Regions from separate parts of the Paenibacillus sp. NN59 genome, predicted to be linked through region 2. Evidence: a T-box and tRNA genes for the amino acid it is inferred to sense, from the RefSeq annotation. Region 2 holds a T-box; the other regions hold tRNA genes.

Region 1 (9,276 bases), 3.1 Mb from region 2:
TTTGCGGCAGGTTTTACGATAAGTTCTGACATGTTATTGATCCACTCCTTCCATACTCGTCTGCTATCACTTGATCTGATCCTTGTGTGTTTGACATAGGTAACATTCATTCATTCATTTTGAAGAGAAAATTGCTTTGCAACTTCTACTAAATTCTACTTAATTTGCCGGTTGCGTCTCACGTGATGCACCTGGGACTTCTGTCATCTTCACAGGTCTTCCCTGCTCCATGGACATCTTAGCTGCCAAAGCAATCCGCTCCGCCTGTACTGCATCGTTACCGTCTACAATGACAGGTTTATCATGAATAATTGCATCGATGAAAAGAGCAGTCTCCTGCACATACGCTTCATTGTAACGTTCCAGGAAGAAGTGCAGTGGTTTGTCGCGCATCAGCCCAGCTGCTGTGCTGATCTCCGCTGTATTCGGATGATCATTATCCGCCGAAGCGCTGCCCAGCGAACCGAATACTTCCACACGTTGATCATATCCGTACACGGCCTGACGGCTGTTGTCGATCACACCAATTGCGCCATTAGCAAACGTTAACGTAACGATGGCTGTATCCACATCACCATGTTCTGCGAATACCGGGTTAATGAGTACCTTGCCTTTGGCGTAAACTTCCTCTACTTCACTGCCGGACAAATAACGGGCCATATCGAAATCATGAATCATCATATCCATGAAAATTCCGCCGGATACCCGGATATATTCCGCAGGTGGTGGGCTCGGGTCACGGGAAGTAATCTTGAGAATATGTGGATCACCAATCGTGCCTTCCAGCACATGAGAGCGTACTCTTCTGAAGTTGTGGTCAAAGCGGCGGTTAAATCCGATCTGAAGTTTCACGCCAGCCTTTGCTACAGCCGCTACAGCCGCTTCGGTCTGGGACAAGTCCATACTTACCGGCTTTTCACAGAAGATATGTTTACCCGCTTGTGCTGCTTGCTCGATCAACGGTACATGTGTATCTGTTGAAGAACAGATTAATACTGCATCAATGTTTGGCATAGCAATGAGCTCACTGCTGTCTTTGGTGACAACAGAGATGCCGCGTTCAGAGGCCCACGCCTCCAGTTCAGGTCCTGCGAACAAATCACTGATCGCTACAATTTCGGCATGTGGGTTACGCAGTAGGTTGTCTGCATGGATTTTGCCGATACGTCCAGCACCGATGATGCCAATTCTTACTTTGTCCTTGCCCATTCCGTTATCCTCCCTATTTGCATCCCTATGGTGTCTGGGAACTGAGCCCTTGCTCAGCCCCTGTATTGCATGGTGTACGCTGTGCGTTGATCGATTACCAGCGTGTAGTTACCATTTTCTTGCGAGTGTAGAACTCCACACCATCCGTGCCGTTAGCATGCAGATCACCGTAGAAGGATTTCTTCCAACCGGAGAATGGGAAGAAGGCCATCGGCGCTGGTACACCCAGATTCACGCCCAGCATACCCGCTTCAATCGTTTCACGGAACTGGCGCATATTCGCACCGCTGCGAGTAAATAGGCATGCCCCGTTAGCAAAGTCTGAACGGTTTGCCAGTTCTACCGCTTCCTCCAGCGTTTCTACTCTTGCCACCGAAAGTACTGGAGCGAAGATTTCATCTTTCCAGATTTTCATGGTGCTATCTACATGATCAAATACAGTTGGCCCTACAAAATAACCGGAGCCGTCTGTCGCTTGATCCTTACGTCCATCCCGAATCAAGGTTGCGCCTTCCTGTTCACCTGACTCAATGTAACCCAGTGTACGCTCTTTGTGAGGTCCACGGATTACAGGTCCCAGGAATACACCTTCGTCCATACCATTACCGATGTTGATCCGGTCCGCCGCTTCCACCAGCTTTTGTACCAAGGCATCCGCCACATCGCCAACAGCAACCACAACGGAGCAAGCCATACAACGTTCGCCAGCTGAACCAAACGCTGCACTTGTGATCTCTTTTACGGTCAGATCAAGGTCAGCATCCGGCATAACGATGGAGTGATTCTTCGCACCAGCAAGTGCTTGAACACGTTTGCCGTGTGCAGAAGCTGTTTTGTAGATGTATTCAGCAACAGGTTGTGAACCGACAAAGGAAATAGCCGCAACTTCTTTATGCTCAAGCAATCCGTTTACAACGTCATGTGCACCGTGAACGATGTTGAGTACGCCGTCTGGAAGTCCCGCTTCTTTGAAAAGTTCTGCCAAACGTCCGGCCAGGAGCGGAGTACGCTCTGACGGCTTCAGAACAAATGTGTTACCGCAAGCGATCGCCAGCGGGAACATCCAGCAAGGTACCATCATCGGGAAGTTGAACGGAGTGATTCCGCCGATGACCCCGATTGGGTAACGGTACATGCCTGATTCCAGTCCTGTAGCGATGTCAGGCAGCTGTTTGCCCATCATGAGGTTCGGGGCACCTGCCGCGAATTCAACACACTCAATCCCGCGCAATACCTCGCCATAAGCCTCGGCATAACTTTTACCGTTCTCCAGTGTCACCAGTTTAGCAAGCTCTTCCCAGTGCTCTACCAGTAGTTGCTGATAACGGAACAAAATGCGGGCACGGCGAGGAACCGGTGTGGTGCTCCATGATTTGAATGCTGTCCGTGCAGCCTGTACTGCCTGATCCACATCCGCTTGTTCAGACAGCGGCACGTATGCAATAATCTCTTCTGTAGCCGGGTTAACAACCGCTTCGGTTCGTGTTGTCGTCGGGTTTACCCAAGTACCCCCGATCCAGTTCTGTACATTCGTCACTGCTGCAGATGCTTCTGAAGTTCCTTTTCCCATGTGTGCTGTCTCCCCTCGTTTATGTGCATCACTTGCTTGTAGAATGCTGTATTTTATAATTGACTGTGCAGTTCATTAAGATGGAATAATTTCGCCCCGGTCACAGCGTTCGATATAATCATTTACCTGCTCTACGGTTGGCATCGCGTCAGAACAGCTGTGGCTGGAGATAACGATACTTGCTGCTGCGCTTCCGTAGCTCATACTGCGCTCAATCGTCCAGCCTTGCATTAAGCCGTAAAGGAATCCGGCAGCGTAAGAGTCGCCTGCACCGAACGTTTTCACAACACGAGCAGGGTAACTGTTAGCCCGATGTGAGAGCCCTTCACGCGTATACGCGATGGAGCCTTCTTTTCCGTGCTTGATCACAACGATTTTCGCTGCAAAATCAAACCATTTCTGTGCTGTCACCTGATCATTATGATCCGGGTTATTCTCAAATGTCTCCATCATGTCGAACTCTTCTCGTGTTCCCAGAATGATATCGCATTTCTCGGCAGCGAGGTTATAATAGACTGCTGTCTCTTCATCCGATGTCCAAGTATATGGACGGTAGTCCAAATCAAATACGATGACAGTGCCATGTTTTTTTGCATAAGTCAGAGCTTGAATAACCGCTTCCCGTGATGGGCTCTGTGCGAGAGCTGTACCGGAGATCAACAACACTTTGGAATCCGCAATCAGCTGTTCCTGTACCTCGCTAGCCTGCAATAAAAGATCCGCTACGTTGTCTCGATACATCAAAATACTGCAGTCTGTCGGGCTTTTGATCTCGGTAAAAGCAAGTCCGGTTACTGCCCCCGTGTTATCAGTCACCACATTGGAGGTGTCGATCCCGTTCTTCTCCAGATAACTTTGGATGAATCTGCCCATCTGGTCACCTGCGATTTTGCCGATGAAAGCCGTCTCCATGCCAAGTCTGGACATGCCGATTGTAATATTGGCCGGAGAACCGCCGACGTATTTGGTGAACGTCATCGTCTCTTCCATCGGACGATTGATCTCATTGGCATTCAAATCGATGCACAAGCGGCCAATGGCAGTGAAATCCTTCTTCCTGGATGCTGGAAAGGATACGTAAGTCATTGCGTTTGAGCCCCTTTCTATGGTTGAATCTCGATTGGTTAGGAGATGATTTCTACTCCATTGATATGAATTCATATTGGTTCTTTTTAATTTGCTACACATATAGATGCTAGGCTGGTTAACTGTCTTTAATTGCGGTGTCTTTTCTGCCCTAGTACAGAGACTCCATGTAACTCAAAGAGCGTTTCGCATACTCATACGGATTATGAATGGCAGGATCTTGTTCTCCTTCGAGCATCGCCCAGCCGTTATACCCGCGAGTGATCAGTTCCTGCAGGATCGGTGCAAAATCAATGCAACCATCTCCTGGTACCGTGAATACCCCCCTGCGAATACAGCCAACAAAGTCAGATTGCTCCGCTCGTGCCTGATCCAGCACATCCGGGCGAATATCCTTCAGATGGATGTAGGCAATCCGGTCGTAATGTTTACGCAGCACCTCAAGTGGATCAGCGCCGCCATAATAGGCATGGCCTGTATCAAAGAGTAAGTAAACCAGTGATGGGTCTGTGAGCTCCATCAAACGATCAATTTCCTCAGGTTGCTCAACTACCGTGCCTCCGTGATGGTGATAGGTGAGTTTCAGCCCATACTCCTGAGCAATGGCACCAGCTTGGTTCAAACCTTCAGCAAGAACATGCCATTCGGCATCACTGAGTCTAAGCACTTCTTTTTCATTCGGTGTCCGTCTTGGATCAAAATGAAGTGACCCGCCAACCTCGGCTGTACTAATGACCTTGCTGCCCATGGACTGCAGAAATTCAGCATGTCTGCGATAATCGTCCAGCTCCGCTTGGCGATATGCCGGATCGGAGAACAGTACGGATTTCCACTGGGAGATCAGATTAATATTCCGCTTGCTCAGTTCTTCACGCAGTGTAGCGGGATCGGTCGGATACTTGCGTCCCATCTCAGTACCCTTCAATCCCAGACGCTGAATATCGTCCAGAATCTGCGCACAAGTTGTATGATCACCATGTTCTTTCACATCTTCGCCGACCCAATTGATCGGATGAATCCCAAGCTGGAATGGCAGCTTGCTCATGATTCCACGGCTCCTTTTGTTGTTCAGCTTTGTCAGACTTTATCTTTATGAGAAGAGATTTATTTATAAAATAAATGAGTAGATGAGATTAGTAGCGTGAATTACACCCGTTTTGCTTTACCACGATTTGATTTCATCGTCTCGTGGGCACGAACGACTTTCTCCTCAACAGATACTTCAGGTACGCCGACATTCCACCATGACTCATATCCGCCCGTGTTGGTCCCCGGTACAACCGGAATTTCAATCAATGTTGTTACCGTCTCGTTCTTGGCATCCCGAAGTGCCTGTTCCAGTTGCTCTGCGGTTTCCGCACGATATGCTTTCGCTCCCATACTGCGAGCGTGAGCCGCAAAATCCATAGGCATATACTCACCCGTCAAACGGCCACTGTCTGTTTCACGATAACGGAACTCGTTCCCGAATCCGTCACTGCCATGTTCACGTTGCAGATTATGAATGCACTGGAAGCCATTATTATTAAATAAAAGAACCGTCATTTTCTTCTGTTCCTGCAGACTTGTAACCAGTTCAGAATGCAACATCAGGTAACTGCCGTCACCCACCATGGCGTAGACTTCACGATCCGGCTCTGCAAGTGCTGCTCCGAATGCACCGCTGACCTCGTATCCCATACAAGAGAACCCATACTCCATGTGATAAGTCTTCGGCTCAGCAGTACGCCACAAACGGTGCAAGTCCCCTGGGAGACTACCTGCCGCACAGACAATTACCGAGGATGGATCAATCGTGCGATTTACAATACCAATGGCTTTGGTCTGCGCCAGACCGGCTTCATGCTCCGCAGCGTAGAGTCGATCCACTTCTGTATTCCATTGATCACGAAGTTCAGCCACTTCAGATGAACCATATGCACTGCTGTACTGTTGTGCCTTCAATTCTTGTTGCAACGCCTGCAAGCCTTCACGGGCATCAGCCAGGATAGCTTCCCCGCCTAACTTGGCAGCATCCATACTATTCAAGTTGATGTTGATAAAGGATACTTCTGGATTTTGAAAAGCAGCATGTGAGGCCGTGGTAAAATCGGAGAACCTCGTACCCACGCCGATCACGACATCTGCTTCTTTAGCCAAGCGATTGGCTGCCAGAGAACCGGTAACCCCGATGGCCCCCACATTAAGCGGGTGTTCCCAAGATACTGCGCTTTTGCCTGCTTGCGTTTCAGCAATTGGAATACCGAAAGCTTCGGCGAACTCGATCAGTTGTGCAGATGCCTCAGAGTACAGCACCCCGCCGCCCGCAACGAGCAGGGGCTTTTTGCTATGGGTGATCTGCTTCGTTGCCCGTTCAATGGCTGCCTGAACAGGTGGCCTGCGATCCAGATAATGCACTTTACGGGCAAAGAAAGATTCCGGGTAGTCATACGCTTCTGCCTGCACATCCTGAGGTAATGCCAGCGTAACAGCTCCTGTCTCAGCTGGGTCGGTCAATACACGCATAGCATTGGTAACTGCAACCATCAACTGTTCCGGGCGCACGATGCGATCCCAGTATTTGCTGACCGCTTTGAACGGATCTGTAGCCGATATGGTATAGTCACTGCTTACTTCAAGTTGTTGCAATACTGGATCTGGCTCTCTTGTAGCAAAGTTATCTCCTGGGAGAAGCAATACCGGAATCCGGTTCACCGTTGCTGTTGCTGCGGCAGTAATCATATTCAGTGCACCAGGGCCGATAGATGTAGTGCATGCGTAGATCTGTTTGCGGTTTTTCTGTTTGGCATACGCTGCAGCTGTGTGCACCATACCTTGTTCGTTCTTACCTTGCATATACGTCAGGCTTCCAGAGCTGCGTTCTAATGCTTCCCCGATGCCTGTTACATTCCCGTGTCCAAATATTCCGATAATTCCTTTTACAAACTTGGTCTCTACCCCATCTACCGAGATATACTGCTGATCCAGGTATCGAAGCAAGGCCTGAGCCATCGTTAGTCGAATCGTTGTCATGAATTGATCGCCATCCTTTCCTTTACGGGTTAAGCGCTTAATCTAAGTTAAGTTTAAGCGCCTTACCCCTAAAGGTTAAGCGCTTAATTCATATGGTATTACAGGCTGAGCATTTTCGCAAGCTATTTTTGAAAGCGTTTTATTAAAATTAGGTTGGATTTGCGTAAAATAAGGGGTGAGATCGTACGATGCTGGAGGAATGTAAGGTATAAATGATCAACAAATATTAGCTTGGAGTGTAACAAGAGAGTTCGCTGAATGTGGATTGAATGTTAATTGAGAAAATAGCTGAAGAATATGACGGAGACTTGGCCACATAATATAGGAAAAGGGGACTAACTTCTTGTTCATGCAAAAAAAAAAAGAGAACACAGATTGTGTCTCTTTCTTCTTCAATATATAAAGCGGGTGATGGGAATCGAACCCACGCTATTAGCTTGGAAGGCTAAAGTTCTACCATTGAACTACACCCGCATAAACAAAAAAATCGGGATGACACGATTTGAACATGCGACCCCCTGGTCCCAAACCAGGTGCTCTACCAAGCTGAGCTACATCCCGTTAAATATACCGGCGAGAGGACTCGAACCTCCACGGTTTCCCACTCGATTTTGAGTCGAGCGCGTCTGCCATTCCGCCACGCCGGCATAGTTTAAATTTAGTTATAATGGCGCGCCCTGAGAGATTCGAACTCCCGGCCTTTTGATTCGTAGTCAAACGCTCTATCCAGCTGAGCTAAGGGCGCAAATATTGGAGCGGAAGACGGGAATCGAACCCGCGACCCTCGCCTTGGCAAGGCGATGCTCTACCGCTGAGCCACTTCCGCAAAATAAGGGATGCGCGTGGAGGGACTTGAACCCCCACGTCAAAGACGCTAGATCCTAAGTCTAGTGCGTCTGCCAATTCCGCCACACGCGCATATAATAAAAGTGAGTCATGAAGGATTCGAACCTTCGACACCCTGATTAAAAGTCAGGTGCTCTACCAACTGAGCTAATGACTCATAATAGAACTGGTGGAGGATGATGGATTCGAACCACCGAACCCGTACGGGAGCAGATTTACAGTCTGATGCGTTTGGCCACTTCGCTAATCCTCCATAAAGTGGTGCCGGCGAGAGGACTTGAACCCCCAACCTACTGATTACAAGTCAGTTGCTCTACCAGTTGAGCTACACCGGCGTATCAAATTGTTTTATTAATGGTGGCTCGGGACGGAATCGAACCGCCGACACGAGGATTTTCAGTCCTCTGCTCTACCGACTGAGCTACCGAGCCATATAAAGATGGCGGAACCGACGGGATTCGAACCCGCGATCTCCTGCGTGACAGGCAGGCATGTTAGGCCAACTACACCACGGTTCCAGATCACTTTCGGTTAGGAAAGCTACAATTGCGGGGGCAGGATTTGAACCTGCGGCCTTCGGGTTATGAGCCCGACGAGCTACCGGGCTGCTCCACCCCGCGTCATTTAAAAAAATATATGGTGGAGGCTGAGGGGATCGAACCCCCGACCCTCTGCTTGTAAGGCAGATGCTCTCCCAGCTGAGCTAAGCCTCCGAAAATATGACCCGTAGGGGATTCGAACCCCTGTTACCTCCGTGAAAGGGAGGTGTCTTAACCCCTTGACCAACGGGCCTTACTGGCTCCCCGAACAGGACTCGAACCTGTGACAACTCGATTAACAGTCGAGTGCTCTACCAACTGAGCTATCAGGGAAAATGGTGGAGCCAAGCGGGATCGAACCGCTGACCTCCTGCTTGCAAGGCAGGCGCTCTCCCAGCTGAGCTATGGCCCCATACATGTATTTCTTATGAAGTTACTATGGGCCTTGGTGGACTCGAACCACCGGCCTCACCCTTATCAGAGGTGCGCTCTAACCAACTGAGCTAAAAGCCCCTATCATTCGAAAAAAAATACCCCATTGGGGTTCCGCTTGGCGGCGTCCTACTCTCCCAGGACCCTGCGGTCCAAGTACCATCGGCGCTAGAGGGCTTAACGGTCGTGTTCGGGATGGGTACGTGTGGAACCCCTCCGCCATCGCCACCAAACGCGATTGGTCGAAGCATAGCTTCTTCCATTCATTCAGAACTGAAAATCATACACACATTCCGTGATGTACCGATTTCCACTTCATTCAGAGTGTTGTTCTCTGAAAACTAGATTCGAAACGAAACGTACGCGATTTAAAACTTGCTATTGGATAAGCCCTCGACCGATTAGTACTGGTCAGCTCCATGCATTGCTGCACTTCCACCCCCAGCCTATCTACCTCGTCGTCTTCAAGGGGTCTTACATACTGGGAAATCTCATCTTGAGGGGGGCTTCACGCTTAGATGCTTTCAGCGCTTATCCCGTCCGTACATAGCTACCCAGCGGTGCTCCTGGCGGAACAACTGG
Region 2 (9,276 bases):
CCGTATAAGGCAGATGCCCGCTTTCCGTTCCGAACGATGCCACCACTTTACCCCGGCCCTCCTGTTCAAAGATCGATGCCTGCGGTTCAAATAGCTGTACATAATCCCCTGTGCCTGAAGCAAAGGCAGAAGCAATATTCGCGAAATCCACATTCTGAATCAATTCCAGATCACTTGACGGGTTAATGCCATGTTTGTTTAAAACAAACTCCCCGGCCATTTGCGGCATGCCACCCTTGCGCTGTCCGAGAAATACACTTTGCCTCAATTGTTCCCAATCAAAGCTGTCCTGTGCATTTCGTGCGAATAAAAACGTTCCGTCGGTCTGCGTGAGCTGAGCAAAGTTAATGACCGGGTCTTCTGCCCCTTGTTGATAGACATAGATGGATGTTTCTGCACCAACCAGTGCAATATCTACCGAACCTGCGAGCAATGCCGCCATCGTTTTATCTCCACCAGCCGTTGTTTGGATATCCACTTCAATCCCTTCTTCTGCAAAAAAACCTTGAGCCGCGGCTACATATTCCGGTGCATAAAATACAGAACGAGTCACTTCACCAATCGTAATCTTGGCTTCATTCTCTTCCTTATTGCAGCTCGTCAGCGCTACAATGAGAATCAACACAATTACAATCCCCCGGACAAACCATGGCGTATATTTCATTCGATTTCCCTCCTTTTCTGAGTTCAGCAGTTTCTCTTTACTATGAATATGCCGAGGCCCAGTAAAAGGTTAAGAACTTGCACACAAAAAAAGGTCAACCAGAATTTTCTGGCTGACCTTCATTCAGACGCTTTATAATTTATAAATCTCAGCATACTTGGCTTCCAAATAGTCTGCCAAATAATCCGGATTCAGTTCTTCACCTGTCACTGCAACTATTAGTTCGGAAGGGGTGCGGCTCTTACCGTAGCGATAAATCTTGTCTGTAAGCCACTCTTTGATTGGAATCAGATTCCCTTCTTCAATCAGACGATCCAGCTCCGGCATCTCCCGACGTAACGTATGCATAATCTGTGCAGCATACATATTGCCTAAAGAATAAGAAGCAAAATAACCGAAATCTCCACCGGACCAGTGTACATCCTGAAGCACACCCTCACCATCGTTGGTTGGCAGAATTCCGAGGTATTCCTTGTATTTTTTATTCCATGTTTCTGGCAGATCCTTCACTTCCAACCCTTCATTATAAAGCATTTTCTCAATCTCATATCGAATAATGATATGCAGATTGTAAGTCAGCTCGTCTGCTTCAATCCGGATCAGAGAACTCTCCACCCGGTTTATTGCACGGTAGAAATCTTCCAGCTTCACTTCGCTCAGTTGCGGGAAATGTTGCTGTAGATCTTTATAATAACGTGTCCAGAAAGGTAGACTGCGTCCGATCATATTTTCCCAAAGACGGGATTGAGATTCGTGGATACCCATCGATGTGCCTTCGGCAAGAAGCGTACCGGCAAGACTCTCATCAATATTTTGCTCATATAGTGCGTGCCCGCCTTCGTGCAGAGAACTAAAGATCGCACTGGTTACATCATCCTGTAAATAGTTAGTCGTTATTCGAACGTCACCGGGATTCAAACCTGTAGCAAATGGATGCACACTTTCGTCAAGACGGCCTGCTTCAAAGTCGTATCCCATCTGTTCCAGAATAAACAGACTGAACTTCTCCTGCTGTTTGGTGTCAAAAATTTGATTCAGAAAATCAGTATTAGGCTTATTCTCAGCCGCATTGATTTTCTCTTGTAGTGGAACGAGACGCGCTTTGAGGCGGGCGAATACAGCATCTACCTTTTCCACAGTCAATCCGGGTTCGTACATGTCCAGTAGTGTATCATACCTTGTATCCTTGACACCCCAATAGTCAATAAACTCCTGTTTAAGTTTCACGATGTCGGTGAGATATGGTGAGAATCCGGCATAGTCACTGTTATGTTTGGCATCTTCCCAAGCCGTCTCGGATTTGGCAGTAAGTACGGTATAGGCTTGAACTTTCTCAGGTGGAACCGACTGACTGCGATCATACTCCTTCTTGCACTCCTCCACTTGGCGGCGGTCGGTGTCTTCGAGTTGCTCCAGCACATCCGGCTCAGTCAACGTATCTAGATAAGTTTTCATCTCAGCGGAGGTTTGCAGTTTGAATGCCTCAGTAGAGAGCAATCCCAGCGTCTCGGAGCGAGTTGGAACGCCTTTTTTCGGTGCTCCTGTGCGTAAATCCCAGTGAAGCAAACCAATGGCTTCGTGATAACTTTTTATTTTACGGGCCAGAATAAGGAAAGATTGCAAATGTTGCTGTGTTTGTTTGTCCATGGTTACCGTTCACCTCTTCAAAAAAAATTTGTACACCCTATTGATGATACTTTTTGCATTGCGTATAATCAACTTTTGACAGAAGTATAATGCATTATGCTTCTAAAATAGGGATAGCGCGGTCTACTGACTGCGGTGCTCTAATTAATCAAAGGCGTGTAGGACAAGCTGCATCTCATGCAAATGGCCGTGCTCGTCGTATTGGATAACAGGAGGCAATGGACATGAACAACATTCAAGAGATTTTGGCTTACAACAAATCATTTGTCGAGACTAAAGAATACGAGAAGTATACGGCTAGCAAGTTTCCAACCAAAAAGATGGTCATCATCACTTGTATGGATACCCGTCTTGTAGAGATGTTGCCGAAAGCGATGAACCTGAAAAATGGCGATGTAAAAATCATCAAAAATGCAGGTGCAATTATCTCCCAACCTTTTGGTAGTGTTATGCGTTCTGTATTGGTTGCTATCTATGAATTGGGCGCCGATGAGGTGCTTGTGGTAGGTCATACAGAATGTGGTATGGCTTCCCTGCATGCCGAAACAATGATTGGTCACATGACAGAACGTGGAATTTCCGAAGAGGTCATGTCTACGCTTGAAAATTCCGGCATTCGTCTGCAAAAGTGGCTGCGCGGGTTTGATAGTGTTGAAGAAGGGGTAAAAGGAACTGTGGACGTGATTAAAAAGCATCCATTACTTCCTCCCAATGTACCTGTTCACGGTATGGTGATTGACTCTGCCACAGGCGAGCTTGATCTTGTCGCTGACGGGTATGGACAACAGGCATCTCTCTAAATGGTTTGGAGTGCGGACCTTCTTGGTTCGTACTTTTTTTTGTCTAAATTAAGGCAGTTATCCTGTCAGGTTGTCAAACCATACAGTTTCAGTGTACACTTTTATGAAAGCGGTCAACGAAACAAAACAAGGGTTGTTTCGTTGGCCCAGCCCTAATATTAAGGAGACATGTGCATGAACATACTTTCCTACGGATTACTCGGGCTGCTTACCCGCGAGGAGTCTTCCGGTTATGATCTAATGCTGAAGATTCAGCCGCATTGGCAGGCCAAACACAGCCAGATCTACCCGCTCCTGTCCAAAATGGAAAACGAAGAGTTACTCGCCTCCCGCTGGGTACAACAGTCTGACAAACCGGACAAAAAAATGTATGCAGTTACGGAAAAAGGCATTCAGAAGTTACTGGAGTGGATGATTACTCCGGTTACGGCGCCCGTTACGCGCGATGAATTTAATCTTCGCATTCTATGTGTAGGTATTGCCGAAGATGGAAGCATGAGACGTATCCTGAATGAGCGGAAAAGCTGGTTCATGGAACGTATACGGTATTTCGAAGAATTGAAATCACGGATACCGCAGGATAATCTTCGGGTAGGCAACCGGGATTTTGGAAGTTACATTTTGGTGCAAAAAGGGTTAATGCATGCCCAGACGGGGTTGGAATGGTGTCATTGGGTCACCCAGCTTCTCGATGGTCAAGCGGCTATTCAAGACCCGAGTCCAAGTATTTCAGAAATTTAAATTAATTTTGAAACGTTCCAGCAGGTTGACCCGTATTACTAGAGTAAGGCCCATTTTGGGGAGTTAAACAAATTTATTCAGGGGGTTACGATCTATACAATGAAGAAAAAATTCGGAATTAAACATCTAATGATGGTTTTCATGGCATTCACACTACTGTTCGCGACGGTTGGTGTTACGAATCCGGACAGTGCTGATGCAAGACGAGGCGGCGGTGGGTTCAAATCCGGTACGAAGAGTTACACGAATACCCCTAAGAAATCAGACAATAACGTAAGTCAGTCCAATTCCCGTAACAATTCCAATACTGGCGCAGCGGCAAATAACCGTGGTGGATTCTTTGGCGGTGGCGGCGGCTTCATGAAAGGTATGATGCTGGGTGGTCTGGCAGGTATGTTGTTCGGCGGACTGTTTGGCGGTATGGGAGCACTGGGTAACATTCTTGGATTGCTCGTGAACGTAGCAGCAATTATGTTGATTGTTATGCTGGCTATGGCATTGTTCAGAGCCATTACAAATCGCCGTAAGCCTGCTGCGGATGGTCGTTATGACCGCCGTGACGATCGTGATGATGATCGTAACAGAAACGGACGGTACTAAGCTCTATGGTTCTAAGTATGGATGAGATTGTGAATGCAATTTGCATTCACATGGCAGAGCGTAAAGGTGTGCGTCCTACGGACGTAAATGTGGAGTTAAGCTGGGAAGAAGATACAGGTTATTCCGCAGAAGTCTGGATTCAAGGTCGCAGTCAGTTCCTGGTAGAATCCAACATGATCGAAGCAATTCTTCGCTACTTGCACAGCGAGTACAACATTCGTGCGTATCGTGAAGATGTTACCTTGGATCTGGATGAAGAGATTACTGCGATTGTCAATCAACATTAAAATCCGGCTAGCTTCTAGCTTGTTATACAAAAGACCGTCTCCCCTCTGTCATCTGACAGCATGGGAGACGGTCTTTTTGGTTGCTTGACTTGCAAATAACTATGCTTGAAGCTTAACCAGGCTGTAGTTCTTTTTACCTTTACGGATGATGATAAATTTACCGCCAATCGCGTGCTCTGCAGATACCGTAAATTCAAGCTCGGTTATTTTTTCGCCGTTCATAGAGATGGCTCCCTTGGTCACATCCTCACGAGCTTGGCGTTTGGAAGGCTCCAAACCAAGATCAACAAGCCAGTCTACAATATTTTTAGCTTCACCGTCTGTTTCGTATGTTGGCATTTCCTTGAAACCCTGCTCGATCTCATCTGCTGTCAGGGAACGAATATCTCCGCTGAACAAAGCTGCTGTAATACGTTTTGCCTGCTCCAGCATCTCTTCGCCGTGAACGAACTTGGTCATTTCCTCTGCCAAGGCTTTCTGCGCTTCACGTTTATGCGGCTCTGTTTCAACTTTCTCAGCCAAGGCTTCGATTTCTTCTTTGCTCAGGAATGTGAAGTATTTCAAGTATTTAATCACATCCCGATCATCTGTATTCGCCCAGAATTGGTAGAATTCAAACGGTGTCGTTTTATTCGGATCAAGCCAGATCGCACCACCAGCTGTTTTACCAAACTTCGTACCGTCCGACTTCAGCATCAGTGGGATGGTCAAGCCGTAAGCTTTCGATTCTGAGCCTTCTTTTTTACGAATCAGATCCAGACCGCTCGTAATATTACCCCATTGGTCAGATCCACCAATCTGTAGTTGTACATCCTCCGTTTGGAACAGGTGAAGGTAATCTAGTGATTGAAGAATCTGGTAAGAGAATTCCGTGAATGAAATTCCGCCTTCAAGACGGCTTGCTACGACATCTTTTGCCAGCATGGTGTTCAGGTTAAAGTTTTTCCCGTAGTCACGCAGGAACTCGATAACGTTAATCTTATGTGTCCAGTCATAGTTGTTAACCATGCGAACCTGATTGTCACCTTCGGTAACAAACAACTTTTTCATCTGTGCCGTTAACGCGTCTACATTCTCTTGCACTTGCTCCAACGTCTGCAAAGAACGTTCGGACTGACGACCACTCGGGTCACCAATCGTACCCGTTGCGCCGCCTATAAGAATTACCGGACGGTGCCCTGCCAATTGGAAACGTTTCAGCATCATAAACGGAATCAAGTGTCCGATATGCATACTGTCACCTGTCGGGTCTACACCGCAGTACAGGGAGATCGCTTTGGTCTCCGTCAGTTCACGTAGCCCTTCCGCATCCGTTTGTTGATTAATGGCGTCGCGCCACTGTAGTTCGTCAATAATGTTCATTGTAATAACCCCTTTTCATCATCAAAATTCAGTCATGACTTACGTTCTATATAAGTTGAACCAAGGAATTTACACCGTCCACTTCGATGACAGAATAACCCTCCAATCGCTGTTATCCCCAGATTTTTTGGTTCCCTTTCCCAAAGGGGAAAATCCGGTGATAAAGGCGAACGCTTCGCTTTTTCAGGTTTTTTCTGTCCTCTCCGTTAAAGTGTAAAATTAGTTCAACTTATCTGGAACTAACATTGCAAGTGGTATTTTGGACACAAAAAAATCGCCGCCTTGTCTTCACAGACACAGGGACGATTAGAATAACCGTGGTACCACCCAAATTGCATGGACAACCTCTCCGAACATTCATATGTTCAAGAAATAGCGATCCATACCACTTTCAGCAAGTTATCGTTTGCCCATCCGCTTGGCATTACCCAAGTACTCCAGAGTGTAATTCGCAGCCCTTGTATGTATCAGGTTCCATCAACCCCTGACTTTCTGTAACAGGGACAAAGCCGCTACTGCGCTCTATCAACGTAATTCATATATTTAATTATAGCCAGTATAGCGAAACGTTCTGCACATTGCAAGCGCAAGTATTCAAATCATCAACAAAACTATAACCTGATCCGTAGCTCGTCATGGTAATGAGCGTAAGCCTTCTCCGCAACCTGATCTTCGTTATTCCAGAGTTGCTGGTCCAGCTCATCCAAACGTTCTTCTTGCTCCGTCTCCAGATATTTTGGGATGTCCCACAACCCCGTTAGTCTAGAATCGTTTTCCAAATGCTCAAAACAAGCATACTGCTGCTTCACATTACTCAGAACCTGGTTTGCCCCGATCGTTTCAAGTGCCTTGCATGCGAACTTATAAGCCTCTTCTCCCCAGTTGCAGAAGAATTGTATAAAACCACCATTATAGACATCTGCCTCAAACAGCCACAACGCTGCAATCTCTTGTTCCGTCTGGGAAAGCGCAGTCCATCCTTGCGCAGACTGGTTCTTTTTCTCCACAAAAGTCAGTGCGTAATCATACCACACATCCTGAATGTCCCGTTCGCTCATATCGAAGATTTCCCCTTCCTGGGTTGAACCGTTTCCAGTTCCCGGCGTTTACCCTCTTGATGCCAAGTTAAATATGGTTCACCGATTCTTCGAAAAGCTGCCCGTACGTTGTCTTCGATCTCTTGCCACACTTCACTTGTATAATCGAGATGGGTGTTAACGTTATCGACACCATACTTCTTAAGCAGGCTTACATGGGCGGCTGTAAAAATCATATCTTCCAGCAACCAGTAGAGGACCTCCTCCACGTGCTTCAGCTTTTTAATCAGGGACGGTACACCGCGTTCATAGATTGTAACAATATAATGTCCATCGCCTATTTCGACATAGGGTGCACCTTCCCATTTGAACGACTCGCCCAATCGGGTCACATAACTTTCCATCTGTTCCATCGGGTAAGAAGTGCGTGATAACAATTCAAGGAGTTGCTGGGCTAGCTCCTCCATGCTTAACACATTTGGCACAAGATTCACCTTCCTTCTCTCTAACATCTAGGGTGTGAGATCAACCTCATATAATCGATTATAGCGGCTAACAATGAAAAAGCTGCCTCTCGGCAGCCCACACCTTTTCCTCTCAGGTTCACAGAGAGGCTACGTCCCGCAAAATGTCTTATACGAAGGGTCACAGGACACTGGCATCGCACCAAATGCTTCCTGTTCAGGAGTATACGCATAAGGACGCTGGAGAATATCCAGCAAAGGCTGGATCAAGCTGTAGTCTCCGTCCTGCTCCGCTCGCTCCAATACTTCTTCTACCTTCTCGTTCCGCGGAATCACTACGGGATTGTTTCGTTTCATCTGTTCCATCACTTCATCGCTGGATTCCGGCTGTCTAACTAATCTGTCTTGCCAGCGTGTATGCCACTCCTTGAAGTCGGACTTGTCACTAAGTGTGGAGGTTTCCAGTTTATTCAGAGTCAATGTCACAAACGTATTCGTGAAGTCTGCAGCATGCTTTTCCATCAGATCGAGCAGGTCCTTAATCAAGGTCTCATCTTCCGCTTCTTCCGTAAACAAACCGAGTTTGGCTCGCATACCCGTTAACCAGTGATGATGATAGTGCTCCGAAAATTGTGCAATGGCATCCTGAGCGATTTGAACAGCCTGCTCTTCATCTTCATGTAGTAACGGCAGTAATGTCTCAGCAAAACGAGCCAAATTCCAGCCCGCAATGTATGGTTGATTGCCATAAGCATATCGGCCTTGTCTGTCAATTGAGCTGAACACCGTCGCTGGGTTATACGTATCCATAAAGGCACAGGGACCATAATCAATCGTTTCCCCGCTAATTGCCATATTGTCCGTATTCATGACCCCGTGAATAAAGCCTACGTTTTGCCACTTTGCAACAAGGTGCGCCTGAAGTTTGATCACTTCCTGTAGGAAGCTTAGATAACGCTGTTCGTTACCTTCTACTTGCGGGAAATGACGACGTACCGTGTAGTCTGCGAGCGCACGTAAATCCTCTACCGAACCAAATTGGGCTGCATACTGAAAAGTTGCGACTCGAATGTGACTGGCCGCGACTCGAGTGAGAATAGCCCCTGGGCGCTCTGTTTCACGATAAATGTTCTCTCCTGTGGAGACAACAGCCAAGCTTCGTGTCGTAGGAATTCCCAGGCCAGCCATTGCTTCACTGATAATGTACTCCCGAAGCATCGGGCCAACGGCAGCACGTCCATCCCCTCCGCGGGAATACGGCGTCCGTCCTGAACCTTTTAACTGAATATCCACTCGGTCCCCTTGCGGAGTAATCTGTTCACCCAGGAGCAAAGCACGTCCATCCCCAAGCATATTAAAGTTACCAAATTGATGACCTGCATACGCTTGTGCAAGGGGCTCGGCTCCGTCTGGTATGTTATTACCCGCGAAAATAGCTGTGCCTTCGGGGCTTTGCAGTACATCTGCATTCAACCCCAGGCTGACCGCCAGTGTTTGATTAAAAATGATCCAGTCTGGAGACTGGACAGCCACAGCTTGTTGTCTTGTATAAAACGTTTCAGGCAGTTCTGCATAACTGTTTTCCAGATTCCAGCCTGCGTTTAAATCGTTTTTTTCCATGGGTCACACTCCTTCTCCTAACAAAGAAATTCCTTTGTTTATCTTCATGTAGCA
Region 3 (9,276 bases), 1.6 Mb from region 2:
CAAGATTTACAAGCTTGTTCTTTGAAAACTAGATATCGAAACGAAACAAACGCGAATTAGAACATTCCTTTTTAGCTGAACTTGTGTATAACAAGTTTCAATAAAAACGGTAGATTGCTGGAGCGAGTGATCGAAATGGAACGACTTTTGGCTTTGCGCAAGCAAAACAAGGGGAGTGACAGCTCGAACACGAGCGCAATGGTTAAGCTACTAAGAGCACACGGAGGATGCCTAGGCGCTAGGAGCCGATGAAGGACGTGGCGAACAACGAAACTGCCTCGGGGAGCTGTAAGCAAGCTTTGATCCGGGGATGTCCGAATGGGGAAACCCAGCTGGGGTAATTTCCAGTTACTCTTGTCTGAATACATAGGGCAAGTAGAGGCATACCAGGGGAACTGAAACATCTAAGTACCCTGAGGAAGAGAAAACAATAGTGATTCCGTCAGTAGCGGCGAGCGAACGCGGAGAAGCCCAAACCAAGGAGCTTGCTCTTTGGGGTTGTGGGACGTCTCACATGGAGTTACAAAGGAACCGGTTAAGCGAAGAGGTCTGGAAAGGCCCGCCAAAGAAGGTAAAAGCCCTGTAATTGAAAGTCTGTTCCCTCCGAGACGGATCCCGAGTAGTGCGGGGCACGTGAAACCCCGTATGAATCCGGCAGGACCATCTGCCAAGGCTAAATACTTCCTAGCGACCGATAGTGAAGCAGTACCGTGAGGGAAAGGTGAAAAGCACCCCGGAAGGGGAGTGAAATAGAACCTGAAACCGTGTGCTTACAAAAAGTCAGAGCCCGTTTTAGGGGTGATGGCGTGCCTTTTGTAGAATGAACCGGCGAGTTACGTTCCCGTGCAAGGTTAAGGTGAAGAGCCGGAGCCGCAGCGAAAGCGAGTCTGAATAGGGCGAATGAGTACGTGGACGTAGACCCGAAACCGGGTGATCTACCCCTGTCCAGGGTGAAGGTGCGGTAACACGCACTGGAGGCCCGAACCCACGCATGTTGAAAAATGCGGGGATGAGGTGGGGGTAGCGGAGAAATTCCAATCGAACTCGGAGATAGCTGGTTCTCCCCGAAATAGCTTTAGGGCTAGCCTCGGAAAACAGAGTCGTGGAGGTAGAGCACTGATTGGGTGCGGGGCCCGCAAGGGTTACCAAGCTCAGTCAAACTCCGAATGCCATAGACTTACTTCCGGGAGTCAGACAGTGAGTGCTAAGATCCATTGTCAAAAGGGAAACAGCCCAGACCATCAGCTAAGGTCCCCAAGTGTGTGTTAAGTGGGAAAGGATGTGGAGTTGCACAGACAACCAGGATGTTGGCTTAGAAGCAGCCACCATTGAAAGAGTGCGTAATAGCTCACTGGTCGAGTGACTCTGCGCCGAAAATGTAACGGGGCTAAACACACCACCGAAGCTATGGCTTGATGCTTGCATCAGGGGTAGGGGAGCGTTGTATAAGGGTTGAAGGTGTACCGTAAGGAGCGCTGGACATTATACAAGTGAGAATGCCGGTATGAGTAACGAAAAGATCAGTGAGAATCTGATCCGCCGAAAGCCTAAGGGTTCCTGAGGAAGGCTCGTCCGCTCAGGGTAAGTCGGGACCTAAGGCGAGGCCGAAAGGCGTAGTCGAAGGACAACAGGTCGAAATTCCTGTACCACCGTAAATCGTTACGAGCGATGGGGGGACGCAGTAGGGTAGTGACGCAGGCTGATGGATGCCTGTCCAAGCAGTGAGGCTGGTTAGTAGGCAAATCCGCTAACCGTAAGGCTGAGCTGTGATGGGGAGTGAAAATTACAGTAGCGAAGGTCATGATCTCACACTGCCAAGAAAAGCCTCTAGCCAGATGAAGGTGCCCGTACCGCAAACCGACACAGGTAGGCGAGAAGAGAATTCTAAGGCGCGCGGAAGAACTCTCGTTAAGGAACTCGGCAAAATGACCCCGTAACTTCGGGAGAAGGGGTGCCCCGGTAGTGTGAATAGCACGAGGGGGCCGCAGTGAAAAGGCCCAAGCGACTGTTTAGCAAAAACACAGGTCTGTGCGAAGCCGTAAGGCGAAGTATACGGGCTGACGCCTGCCCGGTGCTGGAAGGTTAAGGGGAGTGGTTAGGGAGTAATCCCGAAGCTGTGAACCGAAGCCCCAGTAAACGGCGGCCGTAACTATAACGGTCCTAAGGTAGCGAAATTCCTTGTCAGGTAAATTCTGACCCGCACGAATGGCGTAACGACTTGGGCGCTGTCTCAACGAGAGATCCGGTGAAATTTTAATACCTGTGAAGATGCAGGTTACCCGCGACAAGACGGAAAGACCCCATGGAGCTTTACTGCAGCTTGATATTGAATTTGGGTACGATCTGTACAGGATAGGTGGGAGCCTTTGAAGCGTGAGCGCCAGCTTGCGTGGAGGCACCGTTGGGATACCACCCTGATCGTATCTAGGTTCTAACCTGGTACCGTAAACCGGTGCGGGGACAGTGTCAGGTGGGCAGTTTGACTGGGGCGGTCGCCTCCTAAAGAGTAACGGAGGCGCCCAAAGGTTCCCTCAGAATGGTTGGAAATCATTCGAAGAGTGCAAAGGCATAAGGGAGCTTGACTGCGAGACCTACAAGTCGAGCAGGGACGAAAGTCGGGCTTAGTGATCCGGTGGTACCGCATGGAAGGGCCATCGCTCAACGGATAAAAGCTACCCTGGGGATAACAGGCTTATCTCCCCCAAGAGTCCACATCGACGGGGAGGTTTGGCACCTCGATGTCGGCTCATCGCATCCTGGGGCTGAAGTAGGTCCCAAGGGTTGGGCTGTTCGCCCATTAAAGCGGTACGCGAGCTGGGTTCAGAACGTCGTGAGACAGTTCGGTCCCTATCTGTCGTGGGCGTAGGAAATTTGAGAGGAGCTGTCCTTAGTACGAGAGGACCGGGATGGACGTACCGCTGGTGTACCAGTTGTTCCGCCAGGAGCACCGCTGGGTAGCTATGTACGGACGGGATAAGCGCTGAAAGCATCTAAGCGTGAAGCCCCCCTCAAGATGAGATTTCCCAGTATGTAAGACCCCTTGAAGACGACGAGGTAGATAGGCTGGGGGTGGAAGTGCAGTAATGCATGGAGCTGACCAGTACTAATCGGTCGAGGGCTTATCCAATATGCAAGTTTTGAATCACGTGCGTTTCGTTTCGAATCTAGTTTTCAGAGTACAATAACTCTGAAACATATTCCCTGATAGCTCAGTTGGTAGAGCACTCGACTGTTAATCGAGTTGTCACAGGTTCGAGTCCTGTTCGGGGAGCCATGGAGAGGTGTCCGAGCTGGCCGAAGGAGCACGATTGGAAATCGTGTAGGCGTCACAAGCGTCTCGAGGGTTCGAATCCCTCTCTCTCCGCCATAATTCTTCTTCAGTAAGGCCCGTTGGTCAAGGGGTTAAGACACCTCCCTTTCACGGAGGTAACAGGGGTTCGAATCCCCTACGGGTCATTATTATTTTCAAACTATAAACTGAGATGAGAAACTCATCACTTCAAAAAAAGAGTTGATTTTCATATCGAGTTTATGGTAAGATCATAAATGTGTTGTTCGGAGGCTTAGCTCAGCTGGGAGAGCATCTGCCTTACAAGCAGAGGGTCGGGGGTTCGATCCCCTCAGCCTCCACCATATAATTTTCTAATGACGCGGGGTGGAGCAGCCCGGTAGCTCGTCGGGCTCATAACCCGAAGGCCGCAGGTTCAAATCCTGCCCCCGCAATTGTAACTTTCCTAACCGAAAGTGATCTGGAACCGTGGTGTAGTTGGCCTAACATGCCTGCCTGTCACGCAGGAGATCGCGGGTTCGAATCCCGTCGGTTCCGCCATTTAATTCTTAACATGAGGCAAGTTGTTCACTACATCTGCTGTATGGCACTGATGCCCTAGATAAAGTGTAGCGACTCAAGCTTAAACTTTATTATGGCTCGGTAGCTCAGTCGGTAGAGCAGAGGACTGAAAATCCTCGTGTCGGCGGTTCGATTCCGTCCCGAGCCACCTTGATAGAAAACTTAATATGCCGGTGTAGCTCAACTGGTAGAGCAACTGACTTGTAATCAGTAGGTTGGGGGTTCAAGTCCTCTCGCCGGCACCATGTAATCCTGGAGGATTAGCGAAGTGGCCAAACGCATCAGACTGTAAATCTGCTCCCGTACGGGTTCGGTGGTTCGAATCCATCATCCTCCACCAGTTTTTAGGGGCATAGTTTAAAGGTAGAACAACGGTCTCCAAAACCGTTGGTGTGGGTTCAATTCCTGCTGCCCCTGCCAATTAATTTTAATAGTAGTTTCTATATGGCGATCGTGGCGAAGTGGTTAACGCACCGGTTTGTGGATCCGGCATTCGGGGGTTCAATTCCCCTCGATCGCCCCTTTGTTATCTAATGGGGATTAGCCAAGCGGTAAGGCAACGGACTTTGACTCCGTCATGCATAGGTTCAAATCCTATATCCCCAGCCATTATGCGGAAGTGGCTCAGCGGTAGAGCATCGCCTTGCCAAGGCGAGGGTCGCGGGTTCGATTCCCGTCTTCCGCTCCATAATAAGGCGCCATAGCCAAGTGGTAAGGCACAGCTCTGCAAAAGCTTTATCCCCAGTTCGAATCTGGGTGGCGCCTCCAGCATATTTTTATTATATGCTACAATCAAATAAGCCGGCGTGGCGGAATGGCAGACGCGCTCGACTCAAAATCGAGTGGGAAACCGTGGAGGTTCGAGTCCTCTCGCCGGTATTTATTTAAAGAGTTCATTAGAGTATATCTCTAGTGAACTCTTTTTGTATTGAGTTTTAATACTCTACTCGTGATTAAGTTGCGTGATGACTCTTTAAAATAAAAATTCGGGGATATCAAACCGATTAAGGATATCATTCGTTTCTTATGATTGAACGCATTTATGCGACATTTTAATTTTTTATTTTAGGGAGGAAAGCAATAATGAACAAATCAGCAAAATATTTATCCTTACTTTTGGTATTGGGGCTATGTTTAACATTGCCACAGTTGGCCGGTGCAGAAGCATCGGCTCACCATCACATGACGGGAACAACAGAAAAAAAGGACGTAAAGCCATCGTCCAAGCAAACGACGGGTTCTACAGCTAACAAAACGACCAAGCCATCTAAACCAACTAAGCCAGCCAAACCGAAGAAATCAGCGCCTGCGACTACAGATAAGAAAAAGTCTACAAAGAAGAAGAGTGATACGTCCAAATCTTCTAAAGATACTAAAAAACCTGCGGGTACCCAAGTAGAGAAAAGCAAAACGTATGTAATTGAAATTTCTGATTTTGCATTTCAAACTGCAGAGCTGAAGATCAAAGTTGGTGATCGTGTTGAATTTGTGAATAAGGATCAAGTTGAGCACTCCGTTGTTGCAGAAGACGACTCTTTCGATACAGGACTAATAGGCGAGGGAGAGAAGTCAGTGGTTACGTTTAAAAAGGCGGGCGAGATCAATTATCACTGTGGGCCTCATCCAAGTATGAAAGGGGTAATTAAAGTTCTCTCCAAGTAGTCCTGTGATTGAAATTGCTCGACCTGACAGGAGAGGGGAAGACTTTTGAATGCAGGAGTATTCCGATTACCAGCTAATTCTGCTGATTAAACAAAAAAAGCAAGAAGCATTATCAGAACTATATGACCGTTATGCTTATCTCATATACTCATTCGCCTGGAAGGCTCTTCAACAGGAGGACGGTGCTCGGGAAGTGGTGCAGTCCGTTTTTGTCAGGATATGGACAACAGAGGCCGAATATGACCCCAACAAGGGTCATTGCAGGAACTGGATCATCACGATCACACGTCATTTAGCTATCGATTGGTTACGTAAGCAACGAAGTCTGTCGAGCCAGGTGGTGTCTTATTATACATCTGAGAAGCTGGAGAGAGTTGCAGAGCTTGCTGAACTATCGGTCGAAAGCCAGGTTGAAAAACAAATGTTGAAGGAGCAGATTAAAGGAATGCGTGCATTCCTGTCTCAGCAGCAACTTCAATTGCTCGAACATTTTTATTGGCAGGGATACAGCTTGAGTGAGTTAGCTGCACACTATCAGGAGCCTTTGGGCACAGTTAAAAGCCGACTGCACCAGACACTGAAAATACTGCGTAAGCATTTGCTTGCGGGAGGGGAAGAGTGGTAATGTCGTCAATAACCGTCTGCTCATACATGCTGGAATATCTATCGGATCCATGCTCAGAGGAGGGCAAAGCTTTCGAAAGACATCTTGCTGATTGTGCGTCATGTAAGCTTGAATTAGAACAATTACGGCTAGGTTGGGAGGCGATTCCAACGCATATGGAGCAAGTGGAGTTGCCATCTGATTTAAAACAACAGGTGATGGAAGCCGCATGGGGGAAAGGCAACGAATCCTCTGCGCCAGATCTTGTTGAACATAAAAGCAGTAGCAGATTCAAGCGGTTTACGAAACGCTATAACAATCCAAAAGTGAATCTTGTAGCAGCTTCTGTACTTATCCTTCTTGGTGCTAGTTTGATAGGAAATGTAGTTTTAATTCAAGAGCGCATCGAACAACCTGTAACGTTGATGAATTCGATGGATTTGCCGACTTCTGAAATACAAAAGGTTATGAAGTTGGAATCGCTCACCTCTGGAACGAGTTATGGAGTAGCTTGTATTGTAGGCACCGGCAAAGATCAGCAGTTTGTCGTCTACCTGTTCAATCCTCCAGAGACGAAGACGAATGAGGTATATCAGGTATGGTTGAATAAGGATCAGGCGTACCATAACGCAGGCAAGCTTAAAGTAGAAAATCAAATGGGACTTGCTGTGCTCGCAATTCCTATGGGGAACCAGACATGGAGCTATGATTCCATTGCGATTACGTTGGAACCTGATTCTACGGGACGTGTTCCGCGTGGTCCGCAGATGTTTCGTTCAAGTTAACAGATTAACAACACAGAGGGGAGCGTCAACCCCTTCTGTGTTGTTTTCTATATTCCACAGGGCTAATACCGACTTGCAATTTAAGAAACTTGGTGAAGCTAGAAGGCTGTTCAAAGCCAAGAAGGTCTGCAATGCGGTAGATTGGTTCATTGGTATGGATCAGGAACTTAATACCCAGGTCGAGCAATTGCAGCTTAATGAATTCCTGAGCTGTTTTTCCAGTCTCTTTTTTCAGCATGTCGGATAAATAGTTAGGAGAATATCCCATAGCCTGAGCGAGTGTCTTGACCCGAGGCATGCCTGATTGAGCGATTGTCTCTATGCTACATCTTTCCTTTAGAAGAGTATGAAAATGCTCAACGGAATCTTTCTGCACTGCCGTTCGCGTGATGAATTGTCTTCCATAGAAACGCTTGGCATAATTCAACAGCAATTCCAGATTGGAGATCAATAGATCTTTGCTGTAGCTGTCGAGATTGCCGCTGTACTCGATCTGAAGCTGTTGAACGATTCGCTCCAGGATTTCTTTTTCCTGATCAGATAGATGCAGAGCTTCGTTTGCCTCATATTCAAAAAAGCTATAGTCGCTCATTCTACTCCATAGGGAACTTGAGCCAATCAGATCCGGATGAAAGCAAAGCATCCAGCTATGTGTGCCATCACTGTTACTTCGTGCTCCTTTTTGAAGTGTTTGTCCGGGTTTAGCAAATATCATACTGCCTTCTCTAAAATCATAATACTGTCGACCATAGATCAGATCACATTCGGAACTGACAGTACAATGGAAATGGCCAGAATGCAGACTATGTACTCAAAAGACATACTGGTAGAACTACTTCATCAAATGAAATAAATGAATATTTGAACTGACGTTGCAAGGGTCCCGTTTGGGGACCTTTGTAAACTGAACAGGACTACCATGAATATCACTTATATTCAGATACATATAGACATGTATACTTGATTTAGGGTTGGGTTGCGTAACAATATATTTTAACGATGGAGGGACGCAGGATGAGTACAGTATGGACTAAGGAAAGCATGCCGGATTGCTCAGATAAAACGGTGGTCATTACAGGAGCAAGTAGCGGGATCGGATTGGAAACGGCCATCGCAATGGCGGAGAAAAATGCAACACTGGTGCTGGCTGTTCGTAATATGGAAAAAGGTAAGGAAGCACTCTCCAAGGTCAAGGCAATCAAGTCGAGTGTTCGTGCAGAACTGATGAAATTGGATCTGGCAGACCTGGATAGTGTCAGAACATTTGCAGCAGCTTATACGCAAAAATATCCAACCCTCGATATTCTGGTTAACAATGCGGGGATTATGAATACACCTTATCGGTTGACAACGGATGGCTTTGAGTCTCAATTTGGCAGTAATCATCTGGGTCATTTTGCGCTGACAGGTTTACTTTTACCTCATCTGATTTCAACGCCTGCTTCCCGAATTGTAACACTTAGCAGTATTGCTGCTCATAACGCAAGCATAGATTTCGATAATTTAGATGGAGCCAAGGGATACAATAGCTGGAGGTTTTACGGCCAAAGCAAGCAGGCGAATATGCTCTTTGCGAGAGAATTGAACAACCAACTGACAAAAGGAGGTTTGAGTACAGTTAGCGTAGTCTGTCATCCAGGCTTTTCTAATACCAATCTGATGTCATTTGGTTCTGGCAAACGTGCGAACCCATTGATGCGTCTGCTTACATATCTGGGTACACAGCCAGCGAATATGGGCGCATTACCTACATTGTACAGTGCAACTTCCCCACTGATTAAAGGCGGAGAATATATTGGCCCGGATGGTCGCGGGGGCAGAAAGGGATATCCTAAAAGTGATTCAATTATCAACAAACTTTATGATGTGGATGTGTCACGTAGGTTATGGGAAGTATCTGAGAAACTTACAGGTGTAACTTTCTCATTGGACCCAAAGTAAGTTAAAGGTTGACGTATAAATCAATTCAATATATTGTAGATATATTAAGTCTATAATATGAAAGGACGTGAAGAAGCTGACGACTCAACCGAGTACAGCGAATGCAGAACTATTATTTAACCTGGGTGTATGGGAAGAAGCGTGGAAGAACCGCCCGAGAAGTTCAAGATATAAGCAAAAAAGTGCCCCTTTTGATACAGAGGAAGCATTCGAACGTTGGGCTCGGAATTATCATGCCCAGTCTTTTACAGAGGAAGGCAAGAACCGCTCGGCACGCATTATGGGCTGGATTGAAAATCAGGGTGTAACGTTTGAAGGAGCCTCGGTGCTGGACGTGGGTGCGGCCTCCGGTATATTTACGATTCCTTTTGCAGAAAAGGGAGCCAGGGTCACTGCAGTTGAGCCTTCTGCTTTGCTTGTCTCGTTAATGCAGG

What was found. A T-box is a leader RNA that pairs with one kind of tRNA and senses whether it is charged. The one in region 2 lies ahead of tyrS (tyrosine--tRNA ligase), so its partner is inferred to be a tRNA-Tyr.
Region 1: it has a tRNA-Tyr gene. The T-box ahead of tyrS (tyrosine--tRNA ligase) is inferred to sense a tRNA for this amino acid. The anticodon was not compared.
Region 3: it has a tRNA-Tyr gene. The T-box ahead of tyrS (tyrosine--tRNA ligase) is inferred to sense a tRNA for this amino acid. The anticodon was not compared.

What each region holds. Positions count from the first base shown of each region.
Region 1 covers NZ_CP199678.1:327,814-337,089, reverse strand. Annotated here, with positions in the region: gene iolB (5-deoxy-glucuronate isomerase) at 1-32, opposite strand, end outside; gene iolG (inositol 2-dehydrogenase) at 160-1,209, opposite strand; gene ACT89M_RS01540 (CoA-acylating methylmalonate-semialdehyde dehydrogenase) at 1,304-2,779, opposite strand; gene iolC (5-dehydro-2-deoxygluconokinase) at 2,855-3,865, opposite strand; gene iolE (myo-inosose-2 dehydratase) at 4,017-4,910, opposite strand; gene iolD (3D-(3,5/4)-trihydroxycyclohexane-1,2-dione acylhydrolase (decyclizing)) at 5,012-6,877, opposite strand; tRNA gene ACT89M_RS01520 (tRNA-Gly) at 7,281-7,351, opposite strand; tRNA gene ACT89M_RS01515 (tRNA-Pro) at 7,365-7,438, opposite strand; tRNA gene ACT89M_RS01510 (tRNA-Leu) at 7,446-7,524, opposite strand; tRNA gene ACT89M_RS01505 (tRNA-Arg) at 7,546-7,622, opposite strand; tRNA gene ACT89M_RS01500 (tRNA-Gly) at 7,629-7,703, opposite strand; tRNA gene ACT89M_RS01495 (tRNA-Leu) at 7,715-7,795, opposite strand; tRNA gene ACT89M_RS01490 (tRNA-Lys) at 7,808-7,880, opposite strand; tRNA gene ACT89M_RS01485 (tRNA-Tyr) at 7,891-7,976, opposite strand; tRNA gene ACT89M_RS01480 (tRNA-Thr) at 7,983-8,058, opposite strand; tRNA gene ACT89M_RS01475 (tRNA-Phe) at 8,079-8,154, opposite strand; tRNA gene ACT89M_RS01470 (tRNA-Asp) at 8,164-8,241, opposite strand; tRNA gene ACT89M_RS01465 (tRNA-Met) at 8,270-8,343, opposite strand; tRNA gene ACT89M_RS01460 (tRNA-Val) at 8,361-8,436, opposite strand; tRNA gene ACT89M_RS01455 (tRNA-Glu) at 8,444-8,515, opposite strand; tRNA gene ACT89M_RS01450 (tRNA-Asn) at 8,520-8,595, opposite strand; tRNA gene ACT89M_RS01445 (tRNA-Ala) at 8,599-8,674, opposite strand; tRNA gene ACT89M_RS01440 (tRNA-Ile) at 8,702-8,775, opposite strand; rRNA gene rrf (5S ribosomal RNA) at 8,811-8,927, opposite strand; rRNA gene ACT89M_RS01430 (23S ribosomal RNA) at 9,076-9,276, opposite strand, start outside.
Region 2 covers NZ_CP199678.1:3,840,452-3,849,727, forward strand. Annotated here, with positions in the region: gene ACT89M_RS16895 (ABC transporter substrate-binding protein) at 1-664, opposite strand, end outside; gene ACT89M_RS16900 (carboxypeptidase M32) at 797-2,311, opposite strand; gene ACT89M_RS16905 (beta-class carbonic anhydrase) at 2,536-3,111, shown strand; gene ACT89M_RS16910 (PadR family transcriptional regulator) at 3,286-3,852, shown strand; gene ACT89M_RS16915 (hypothetical protein) at 3,952-4,452, shown strand; gene ACT89M_RS16920 (YxcD family protein) at 4,458-4,739, shown strand; gene tyrS (tyrosine--tRNA ligase) at 4,839-6,101, opposite strand; T-box leader at 6,397-6,639, opposite strand; gene ACT89M_RS16930 (DMP19 family protein) at 6,713-7,159, opposite strand; gene ACT89M_RS16935 (Imm63 family immunity protein) at 7,156-7,605, opposite strand; gene ACT89M_RS16940 (protein adenylyltransferase SelO) at 7,753-9,222, opposite strand.
Region 3 covers NZ_CP199678.1:5,391,075-5,400,350, reverse strand. Annotated here, with positions in the region: rRNA gene ACT89M_RS23675 (23S ribosomal RNA) at 201-3,127, shown strand; tRNA gene ACT89M_RS23670 (tRNA-Asn) at 3,199-3,274, shown strand; tRNA gene ACT89M_RS23665 (tRNA-Ser) at 3,276-3,367, shown strand; tRNA gene ACT89M_RS23660 (tRNA-Glu) at 3,385-3,456, shown strand; tRNA gene ACT89M_RS23655 (tRNA-Val) at 3,558-3,633, shown strand; tRNA gene ACT89M_RS23650 (tRNA-Met) at 3,650-3,723, shown strand; tRNA gene ACT89M_RS23645 (tRNA-Asp) at 3,752-3,829, shown strand; tRNA gene ACT89M_RS23640 (tRNA-Phe) at 3,926-3,998, shown strand; tRNA gene ACT89M_RS23635 (tRNA-Thr) at 4,020-4,095, shown strand; tRNA gene ACT89M_RS23630 (tRNA-Tyr) at 4,105-4,190, shown strand; tRNA gene ACT89M_RS23625 (tRNA-Trp) at 4,197-4,270, shown strand; tRNA gene ACT89M_RS23620 (tRNA-His) at 4,298-4,370, shown strand; tRNA gene ACT89M_RS23615 (tRNA-Gln) at 4,385-4,459, shown strand; tRNA gene ACT89M_RS23610 (tRNA-Gly) at 4,464-4,538, shown strand; tRNA gene ACT89M_RS23605 (tRNA-Cys) at 4,545-4,618, shown strand; tRNA gene ACT89M_RS23600 (tRNA-Leu) at 4,651-4,729, shown strand; gene ACT89M_RS23595 (plastocyanin/azurin family copper-binding protein) at 4,934-5,512, shown strand; gene ACT89M_RS23590 (RNA polymerase sigma factor) at 5,562-6,137, shown strand; gene ACT89M_RS23585 (anti-sigma factor) at 6,164-6,901, shown strand; gene ACT89M_RS23580 (helix-turn-helix domain-containing protein) at 6,927-7,616, opposite strand; gene ACT89M_RS23575 (oxidoreductase) at 7,916-8,842, shown strand; gene ACT89M_RS23570 (class I SAM-dependent methyltransferase) at 8,910-9,276, shown strand, end outside.